2 regions of the Clostridium chromiireducens genome follow, and region 1 is predicted to be linked to the other one. Evidence: a T-box and tRNA genes for the amino acid it is inferred to sense, from the RefSeq annotation. Region 1 holds a T-box; the other holds one or more tRNA genes.
What was found. The T-box of region 1 lies ahead of serS (serine--tRNA ligase). A T-box ahead of a tRNA ligase gene usually reads a tRNA of that ligase, here a tRNA-Ser.
Positions count from the first base shown of each region.

Region 2: it encodes a tRNA-Ser, which carries the amino acid that the T-box ahead of serS (serine--tRNA ligase) is inferred to sense. The anticodon was not compared.

Region 1 covers NZ_QXDJ01000001.1:29,674-34,999, forward strand. The annotation lists gene D2A34_RS00100 (ABC transporter ATP-binding protein) at 1-190, opposite strand, end outside; gene D2A34_RS00105 (MarR family winged helix-turn-helix transcriptional regulator) at 248-679, opposite strand; gene serS (serine--tRNA ligase) at 967-2,244, opposite strand; T-box leader at 2,311-2,539, opposite strand; gene D2A34_RS00115 (sensor histidine kinase) at 2,761-3,873, opposite strand; gene D2A34_RS00120 (response regulator transcription factor) at 3,863-4,555, opposite strand; gene D2A34_RS00125 (M15 family metallopeptidase) at 4,606-5,322, opposite strand.
Region 2 covers NZ_QXDJ01000010.1:1,045-6,370, reverse strand. The annotation lists gene addB (helicase-exonuclease AddAB subunit AddB) at 1-1,625, opposite strand, end outside; gene D2A34_RS24995 (GNAT family N-acetyltransferase) at 1,648-2,145, opposite strand; tRNA gene D2A34_RS24990 (tRNA-Ser) at 2,319-2,409, opposite strand; tRNA gene D2A34_RS24985 (tRNA-Ser) at 2,442-2,532, opposite strand; tRNA gene D2A34_RS24980 (tRNA-Ser) at 2,734-2,824, opposite strand; tRNA gene D2A34_RS24975 (tRNA-Ser) at 2,860-2,950, opposite strand; gene D2A34_RS24970 (DUF1667 domain-containing protein) at 3,101-3,328, opposite strand; gene D2A34_RS24965 (NAD(P)/FAD-dependent oxidoreductase) at 3,345-4,739, opposite strand; gene D2A34_RS24960 (transcription repressor NadR) at 4,742-5,263, opposite strand; gene D2A34_RS24955 (HD domain-containing protein) at 5,280-5,326, opposite strand, start outside.

The DNA.
Region 1 (5,326 bases):
CTGCTATTATCATTGCTGTCCCAATAATAGTTACATATTTCATATCTCCTTTTCCTACTCCATTATCAATGATTAATGCCATCAAAAATGGAATGATTGTTTCCATCACTGCCTCTAAAGCAACATATACAGGAGTGAGAATTGTATCTCTTTTAAATTCTGCTATATAGTTTGCTAATTTTTTTATCATAATTTTCCTCCCCCTTTGTTAGGTTTCTAACTAATAATCTAAAAAAAATTGCATTTCTTAATCTGCAATTTTTTTTGATAATCTATCAATTAATGAGACGAATATATTCATTTCAGCCTCACTTAATTCATCTCTAAGAGATTTTTCAAATCTTTGTATAAAACTATGCACATGATTATGAATCTCTGTTCCTTTTTCAGTAATCACTATTTTCTTAAGTCTAGCATCCTCAGAAACGCTTACCCTCTTAATGAAGCCGTTCTTCTCCATTAATTGAAGCACGCTAGTTACTGAAGAACGTCTAATATCAAGATCTTCTTCTATATCTTTCTGAAATATATCTCTTGCATTAGATTCATGACATATAAATGCAAGTATTCTGCCTTGAACACTTGTTACACCATATTGTGATGCCTCTTTATCTATTGCCCTATGAATCCTCTTCGCGAGTTTATTTATTTTCTTTCCAATGTGTAGCTCATTCTCCATCGCTATGCTCCTATCAACTTGTTAGACTTCTAACTATTATTAGTCTAAATCAGATTTCTGTTTTTGTCAATATAGTTATATTTTTATAACGATATCATTTTTATATATAACTAATTTATAAATTAAACAATTTTATCACTCTATTTAGCTCACCACAATTTTGTGGTCAGTACTCTAAATATTATAATACTAAATTTAATACACTTATCAATTAAATAAGTAAAAAAAATCATGCACTGATGCTTTTTCAGCTTCTCATTGCATGATTTTAAATTTTTTCAGCCTTATTATTTAATTACTGTCATTCCACCCATGTATGGTTGTAATGCTGTTGGAATATTTATTGATCCATCTTCATTTAAGTTATTTTCTAAGAAAGCAATAAGCATTCTTGGTGGTGCTACTACTGTGTTGTTTAGTGTATGAGCAAAGTATTTTCCATCTTTGGCATCAACACGAATTTTTAAACGACGAGCTTGTGCGTCACCTAAGTTAGAGCAGCTTCCCACTTCGAAATATTTCTTTTGTCTTGGAGACCAAGCTTCTACGTCAACTGATTTTACTTTTAAATCTGCTAAATCACCTGAGCAGCATTCTAAAGTTCTTACTGGTATATCTAAAGAACGGAATAAATCTACTGTATCTTTCCACATTTTTTCATACCACATCATGCTGTCTTCTGGTTTACATACAACGATCATTTCTTGTTTTTCAAATTGGTGAATTCTATATACTCCTCTTTCTTCTATACCATGAGCACCTTTTTCTTTTCTAAAGCAAGGTGAGTAACTAGTTAAAGTTTGAGGAAGTGCAGTTTCAGGTAATATTGTATCTATAAACTTACCAATCATAGAATGTTCACTTGTTCCGATTAAGTATAAATCTTCACCTTCAATTTTGTACATCATAGCATCCATTTCTGCGAAACTCATAACACCAGTTACAACTTGGCTACGAATCATAAAAGGTGGAATACAATATGTAAACCCTCTATCTATCATAAAGTCTCTAGCATAAGAAATTACTGCTGAATGAAGTCTAGCTATATTTCCCATTAAGTAATAGAAGCCATTACCAGCTACCTTTCTAGCACTGTCTAAATCAATACCGCTTAATTTTTCCATTATATCAGTATGATATGGAATTTCAAAATCTGGAACAACTGGTTCACCGAATTTTTCTACTTCTACATTTTCACTATCATCTTTACCAATTGGAACACTTGGGTCTATTATGTTTGGAATAGTCATCATGATAGTTTTAACTTTTTCTTCTAATTCTTTTTCTTTAACGTCTAACTCAGCCATTCTTTCTGAATCAGCATTAACTTTTTGCTTAATTTCCTCAGCTTCTTCTTTTTTACCTTGAGCCATCAAGCCCCCAATTTGTTTTGATAACTTATTTCTATCAGCTCTTAAAGCTTCTACTTCTTGTTTAACTTTTCTTAGTTCAATATCTAATTCTAATACTTCATCAACTAACCCTAACTTATTATCTTGAAACTTATTTTTTATGTTTTGCTTTACAATCTCTGGATTTTCCCTTACGAATTTAATGTCTAACATTTTGTTACCTCCTGGTTAAATATAAATTATTGAAATAAAAAACCGCCCCAAATATATAAACATATATATTGGGACGGAATAATCCGCGTTGCCACCCAAATTGCTGATAAATAATATAAATCAGCCACTTCATTAGTAATATAGAGGTTACTAACCTTTATATTTAGGCACAAATAAAATTGTGCTTTATCATATACAGCTCCAAAAGTGGAAAGACTTAACCTTTCACCGATTCTCACCAACCATCGGCTCTCTGAAGAAATTTATAAATCGTAGTTTTTATCATCGCTGTTTAATCTAATTATTTTATTATTCAATATCTGTTATGGATATTTTGTCTAATATATTGTTTATTATGTTCATATATACAATTTAATTAGATTTTTATTAGTATAATCAAATTTATATAAATCATACTCTCTAATTATATATTCATTTCAAGAAAATTTCAAGTAAATGCTTATATAAGAATTTGCAACCATTTAAAGAAGCATATTTTACAAATTATTTTATTAACTACATAGTCATATTAATTGGTAGTTTAACCTCAAATACAGTTCTTTCTCTATCACTATAGGCTGAAATGATTCCACCATGTAGTTCAATAATATTTTTTGTTATTGCTAGACCGAGTCCAGATCCAACAATACTGCTATTTCTTGACTTTTCTACCCTGTAAAATCTGTCAAATATATAAGGCAAATCTATTGATGATATTGATTGACCATAATTTATAAGCTGAACTACCGCCATTTTATCCTCAAGCTTTGTTATTACATCTACATAAAAACCATCTTTACCATATTTAATTGCATTAGACAATAAATTTTCAAATGCTCTAACTAATTTTCCTGCATCTGCATTTATTATTAATTTATCATTTGAAAAATTAATTCTTGATTGCATATCTGCACTTATAAATTGATATTCAAAATAAGCAACTACCTGACCTAATAATTCAACTAAATTAATTGTAGTTTTATTTATATTAATACTGTTATTCTGCATTTTAGTAAGCTCAAACAAATCATTTATAAGCAAATTTAACCCCTTGGCTTTTTCATATGCTATATTTGCATAATATCTTAATCTTACCTCATCTTCATATTTATCATTATCTATAATCTCTAAATATCCTATTATTGAAGTTAATGGAGTTCTTAAATCATGAGAAACATTAGTTATTAAATCATTTTTAGTTTGCTGTGCTCTTCTTTCTTCTAATGTTACATCTTTAAGCTGCTTTGCTATACCATTTATATTTTCTACTAATTTTCTAATATCGCCTTTTGATTTAACTTCTATTATTCTATCCAAATCACCATTAGACATTATTTCAGTTTCATCCATGATAGATACTAAACTCTTAGTTTTTCTATATGTAATAAGCAAATAGAATATTGTAAATAGAAACACTTGAATAATTATATAGATATTGTCTCCAAATATATTATTCTCAATAATGCGCCAGAATTTAAAGATATAATTAATGAGTTGAATTTTTGTGTTTATATATAAATAAACTAATATTTCACTACTTACAAATAATGTCATATACATCAATATTACAGAAACTAGAACATCAGAGAGCGACGTTAACCAATATTTATATAATCTTTTATTTTTCAATTTTATAACCAACTCCCCATACTGTATGAATTATCTTATTTCCTTCCATGTATTGTTCTATTTTATCCCTAATTCTACTCATATGCACCATAATAGTATTATTAGATTGATAATATCTTTCTTTCCATACCTTTTCAAAAATTTCCTCTCCACTAAAAACTTTTCCCCTATTTGTGGCCAATAAATATAAAATATCAAATTCCCTTGCTGTTAAATCCACCTCATTACTATCTATTGCCACCTTATGCTTGCTCTTATCTATAACCATTGACTCAATTCTTATTATGTCATTTGAAACTTGCATTTTATTATTTAAAAAATATGCTCTTCTAAGTAGTGCTCTTATTCTAACCGTAAGTTCTAAATGATTAAAGGGCTTACATACATAATCATCTGCACCAGTCATAATTCCTTGTATCTTATCCATATCTTCACCTTTTGCACTCAGCATAAGAATTGGAATACTATACTTTTCTCTTACTCTTCTGCAAACTTCTAATCCGTCCATCCCCGGCATCATTATATCTAAAACAATTAAATGAATGTCTTCTTTATCTAATATTGCTAAAGCTTCTTCTCCGTGACTTGCTTTAAAAACATTATATCCTTCGTTTCTAAGATTTATTTCTAATAAATTTCTTATTTCTTTCTCATCGTCTACTACAAGAATATTGTTATTCATTTATGCCTCCACTTCATATAATTATTGTTATAAATATTATTTTAGTATATTTATTTCCCTAAGTATTCCTCTAAGGTTATTTCGTTATCATAGATGTATTTAGCGGCATTCTTTCCAACATATCTAATATGCCATGGCTCATATTCTATACCGGTTATACTCTTCTTTCCGTAAGGATATCTTATAATGAAACCAAATTTATAGCAATTTTCTGCGAGCCAGTTTGCTTCCTTTGTTCCTTTTATTAAATTCTTATCTTGATTAGTAATATCAATACATAATCCTGTTTGGTGTTCACTAAATCCCGGCTTAGCTACGTATGCATCTGCAAGTTTCTCTCCCTGCGACTTCACTCTGTTACTGTATGTATTTTCTTGAGATTTATATGATCTGTAACCTGAGTTACCAAACAATATTACCCCATCCTTTTTAGCGGAATCTACTAATTCTTCTAAAGGTTTTTCAATGATTCCAGCTACATGTTTTTCTTCCTGGCTCACGCCACTAGCAAACGATATATCTGGTATAGTTAGACTTTCAGGTTGATAATACTTACCTAAACCATGTTCGCTATTTACTAATACCAATTCTTTATCTATGTTAATATTATCTGCATCTGATGATTTATCCTTTTCGCTTAAATAAAGTTTACTTCCTGCACTTCTTATGCCTTTTAAATTTAATCCCAACCCTGCATACTGTATTATATACCAAGTCCCACAGATTGTAATAATAACTATCAAAAAATTCCTAAATCCATTTTTCATATTT
Region 2 (5,326 bases), on a different contig from region 1:
TCTTCTCCAATTACATCAACTGCTTGATCCAATATATCTATAACTATACTCTCAACTTGGCTATACTCTTTTACCTTATCTTCTAACCCTAATTTTTCAAAGTTATCAATCCACTCTTCTATTCTTTCAAAAGCTTTAATCTCAAGCAAAAATTCATAAATAGCTGTGCATATATCTCTAACTTTATATTTTCCATTTATTTTATTATGAAAATTTATTAGCGGCCTCCTGATTTCTTCCATGATTTCAGATATCAATATCTTTTCATCAGTTAATTCATCATTATCATTAAACCAACTTTCTCTGATTATCTCTTCTACTGTCCACTTATATCCCCTTATTCCATGCTCTAAAACAAAGTTTTCTAAAACATCAATATATGAATTAATTACTCCCGTTAATCCACTTTTTAAATATTTAAATACGCTTTCGTATGACCAATTCTTGGATAATATTTCAAATGCAGAACTTATAAGTATAACTAGTGGATTACTTAGTAATTGAATCTTCTTGTCAAGAAAATAAGGAATATCATAATCCTTAAATATTACTGATGTTATTTTCTCATAGTCATCTATATTTCTACAAACTACAGATATATCTCTATATCTGTATCCATCATCTCTTACAAGTCTTGTTATACTTTTAGCTATATTCTCAATTTCATCATAAATATTATTTGCCTTATATAATGATACTCCTCTACAATCCTTCCTATATTCATTAAATGGATAAGTAAAAAAGTACTTTTCTATATGCCTAAGTTCCTCATTATCTTTAAATCTATATGGCTCATTGTTATTTAGATAAACTGGCTTATCATATGCTATATTATTATCTTTCATTAATTTTAATAATTTGTTTTCTGTATTCTTTATTATATTAAAGATATCAGTTACATCTTCATTCCCATTCTCTGTAGATTTTCTATCCATACAAAGAGTTATATTTACTCTATTACACCTCTTAGCCAATAATCTTATTATTTCCATTTGTTGAGGTGTGAAACTAGTAAATTCATCTATCCATATTTCTGAGCCTTCATAAGCGTTAGTTTCTAATATTTTTTTACTTAATAAAGTTAACTCATCATCTCCATCAATATAATTCTCATGCATTTTGGAATTAAATGCTTCATAAATTACTGTTAATTCTCTAATTTTTTTAATTAACTCAGGATCGCCTGTCTTTTCATCAATTTTTTTCAAGTTATCAATATCAACACTATACTTTTTAAACTCTGAAATTATCTCTGATACAATTTCATTGAAACCCTGTTCTCTAGATATTTTTTTAAAATACTCTAAAGAATCTAAATTCTCATTTAATACTTTATGAATAAGCATATTTCTACCAGATTCTTTAATTATTTCTTTAACACGCCCACCATATTCATCAAAAACTTCATGAGCCATCTTTTTAAAGCTAAGCACCTCTGATCTCAAAAAAGCATGTTCTCCAATAAACTTTAATATTTTATTTTCAGTAGTAAATGTGTATTGTTCTGGAACCAATAAAATTAATTTATTCCCTAAAGCATTATCATTTATATGACTTTTTATTTCATCAATGCAAAATTTACTTTTTCCTGCTCCAGCTCTTCCGTAAATAAATCTTATACTCATTGTATCTTCACACCCTTACATCTTAAATATAAATCAGTTCTTCTCTAAGTATACCCATAATTATGGTGTCTAAATATTCTCCATCTATATAAACATTATTTCTCTTTATGACTTCTTCAATAAGTCCACACTTTTTATAACAATTTATAGCTCTTAAATTAGTGCTTATAACTTCTAGCTCAACCCGTATAGCATTTAATTTCATAAATAGATACGCTAGTAAAGTTTTTATAGCATCTTCACCATATTTATGCCCCCAATAGCTGCTTCCAATTGTTATTCCAATAGAGTATACCCCTATATGGCAGTTACTCTCCTTGTAAGTTATAAAACCAATTAAAATATCTTTATCATTTAATATACTCAATGCTTTTCTTAAGTTATCACCTTCATCATTGCTATGGATATCATTAGGAATAATACTATACCTTTTTACAATATTTTCATTAAATAACCTATATAAAATAATAATATCCTTTCTTTCTACATCTCTTAAATATATTTTCTTACCCTTAATCATAATTCACCTTCTTAAGTAAATTAAGTATTTATATATCTATGCTTATCATTAATTATAATGTTTTAATTTCAAAACTTAAATCAATATTTATCTCAGCAAACTATGAGCACACAATTCTAATAAAGTAAATTTATTTAAAACAAAAAAACACCTAACAAAACGTTAGATGTTTTTGGCGGAGGATCCGGGATTTGAACCCGGGCGCCAGTTACCCGACCTACGCCCTTAGCAGGGGCGCCTCTTCAGCCACTTGAGTAATCCTCCATGTGCCCTCTATATTTAAATTAAAAAATATATGGCGGAAAGATAGGGATTCGAACCCTAGGTACGCTCACACGCACGCCGGTTTTCAAGACCGGTGCCTTAAACCAACTCGACCATCTTTCCGTAACTCACAAAAATTATTATATCAAGCAATATGATAACTGTCAACATTTTTATTATAATATTTTTAATTTTAACATATATAATTTATAATGCCCTATAATCTATTATAAATTCCAATTCATAATAGATTAAAATCTCCTACAATTTATTATGAATATATCTTTAAATAAAAAAAAACATCTAATAAAATATTAGATGTTTTGGCGGAGGATCCGGGATTTGAACCCGGGCGCCAGTTACCCGACCTACGCCCTTAGCAGGGGCGCCTCTTCAGCCACTTGAGTAATCCTCCATGTGCCCTCTAAAATACTTTTTTAGACAAAAAAATGGCGGAAAGATAGGGATTCGAACCCTAGGTACGCTCACACGCACGCCGGTTTTCAAGACCGGTGCCTTAAACCAACTCGACCATCTTTCCACGTCTAACAACAAATATGATTATATCAGTGAATTATAATTATGTCAACTAATTTTTATATTTTTTATTTATAATTTATTAATGTCTCCACTTAGTAATACATATTATATTTTAGGTCACCTGCAAAACTTATATTAATTCTATAAATTATTAATCTATTTTTTTTGTGCATATTATATCTACGCCTGTATTCATTATATTTCTGCAAATAACATCTCCAATATTAATAGGAGCACTGGCATAAATTCTACTAAGAACTTTAGAGAATTCTCTCCACAATCTTTTTTCGATAGGCTTTGTACTTTTAACCGAAACAACCTTATAATTTTGATTTCCTTTTATTCTAACTAGACTTGTAAATATATCTCTATCATCCACCATTAATTCCTCCTGTCTAGATTTCATTAAATTCCTTAATTCTTCCTACTAAAATTCTAGAATCCATAGAATCATCCACTATGCTTAAAACACTTTTATTCATTTCTCTTGCTAATATCTTTATAATCTTCATATTACAGGATGCACCATTACAATTGCCAAGACCTATGCCCGTGCGTCTTTTCACCCCTTCAACTGTTCTTGCACCCAAAGGTCTTCTTATAGAATCAATAATTTCTCCCTCCGAAACATTATTGCAACTACAAATAATATTACCATATCGTTTATCTAATGCAATTATCTTATTTCTTTGTTCATTTGACATATTTCTGAATACATATATTTCTCTTTTTTTATCTATATAATCTCTCTTCTCAGTCATGTTCATGCTTATTTTAAGTTTTTCTTCAATATCCTTTGCGATAGCAGGTGCGATTGTCACTTTAGCATAATGATTTCCTATAACCTTTATATACCCATCATTGAGACTACTATCATCTATAATGATACTATTTTCATTATATGTTTCTGTAAATATATTAGCTATGAGTTCTTTCTTTATATATTCCAAAATACTTTTTGATAACTCTAATTCGCTCTCTAGCCCTAAATAATCATCACTTTTTATTCCAATTAAATTTCTTCTCGATGATGTTGGAATACTCATGACAAATGTCTCTTTATTTATATCATTTATAATAATAGTACTTTTACTATTTTCTAACTTGTCGTTTAATAATATATATTTCATTTTATTATTTTTTCTATTAGACATTGTACCACAACACTTATCATTAAAATTTTCATTCGGTATTGTATTTATAACAAATTTACAAGTAAACTTATTTTTATTTGTAGTTACTTTAAAACCTTTTGAAATATTCTTAATATCAATAACTTCCTCTTCTAGTCTAAAGTTAACCCCATTATCAGATGCGACTTCTGCGTAAGATACTACTAAATTATAAGGAGATATTACTGCAGTATTCTCAGAGTATAGGGCTTTAGTTACCTTCATTTTTAAATTAGGTTCTATCTCATATATTTCATCTGCATTCAATATGCGTATGCCGTCTATCCCTCTCTTTTTAGAGTTTTTATACATATACTCGATTGTATTGTAATTGGAATCATTTTGTGAAATTCTTAGTGAACCAATCTTGTCATACTTTATGTTAAATTTTTGGCAGTGTTCCTTAATCAATCTAGTTCCCATGCTTTCTAGATTAGCCATATATTCATCTTTTGCTTCTGATCCATCGTAAGTAATTGCTGCGTTAGTAAAGGATATGTCATTAGCTACATCATAATCCTTTTCAATTAGAGCTATATTTATGTTATATTTTGATAGTTCATACGCAACAGCACATCCAATAATTCCACCACCTAAAATCAATACATCATAATCCATTATTAATCCTCCAAATCTGAAACTATAAAGTTATTTTTTTTAAGTTCACCTATAATTAAATCAATATCTTCCTGGCTTTCTGCTGAAATGGTATGTAGATGAACTCCATTAGTTAGTGCAGATAATAATTTGGCTCGCTGCTCCTGATACTTCTGAATAAACTTATTTAATTCATTATAATTTTTAATCATAAGCATACCTTTTATTTCTCCATACAATGGATGTTCTACTATAACATCTTCAATTGTTCCCCCGTATTTAATCACTATGCCTAATTCATTAAACATTTCTTCTTCAGTATGAATTACAGCAATAATAGCTTTAATTTTATGTTCATTAGCATTGATTATATATCCATCTGGAGTAGCTATTATATTTTTTCCTTTTGCCCTAAGAATAGCTATGTCTCTTACAATAACTTGCCTTGTAACGCAATATTTTTTGGCTATGACACTACCTTTTAGTGGTTCATTACTATCTGACAATAACCTAACTATGCATTCTCTTCTCTCAATAGAATTCATAACTTCCTCCTATATTCTAATTTAAATTATCACACCTCTTTAATATCTTTAAATATGTATTAT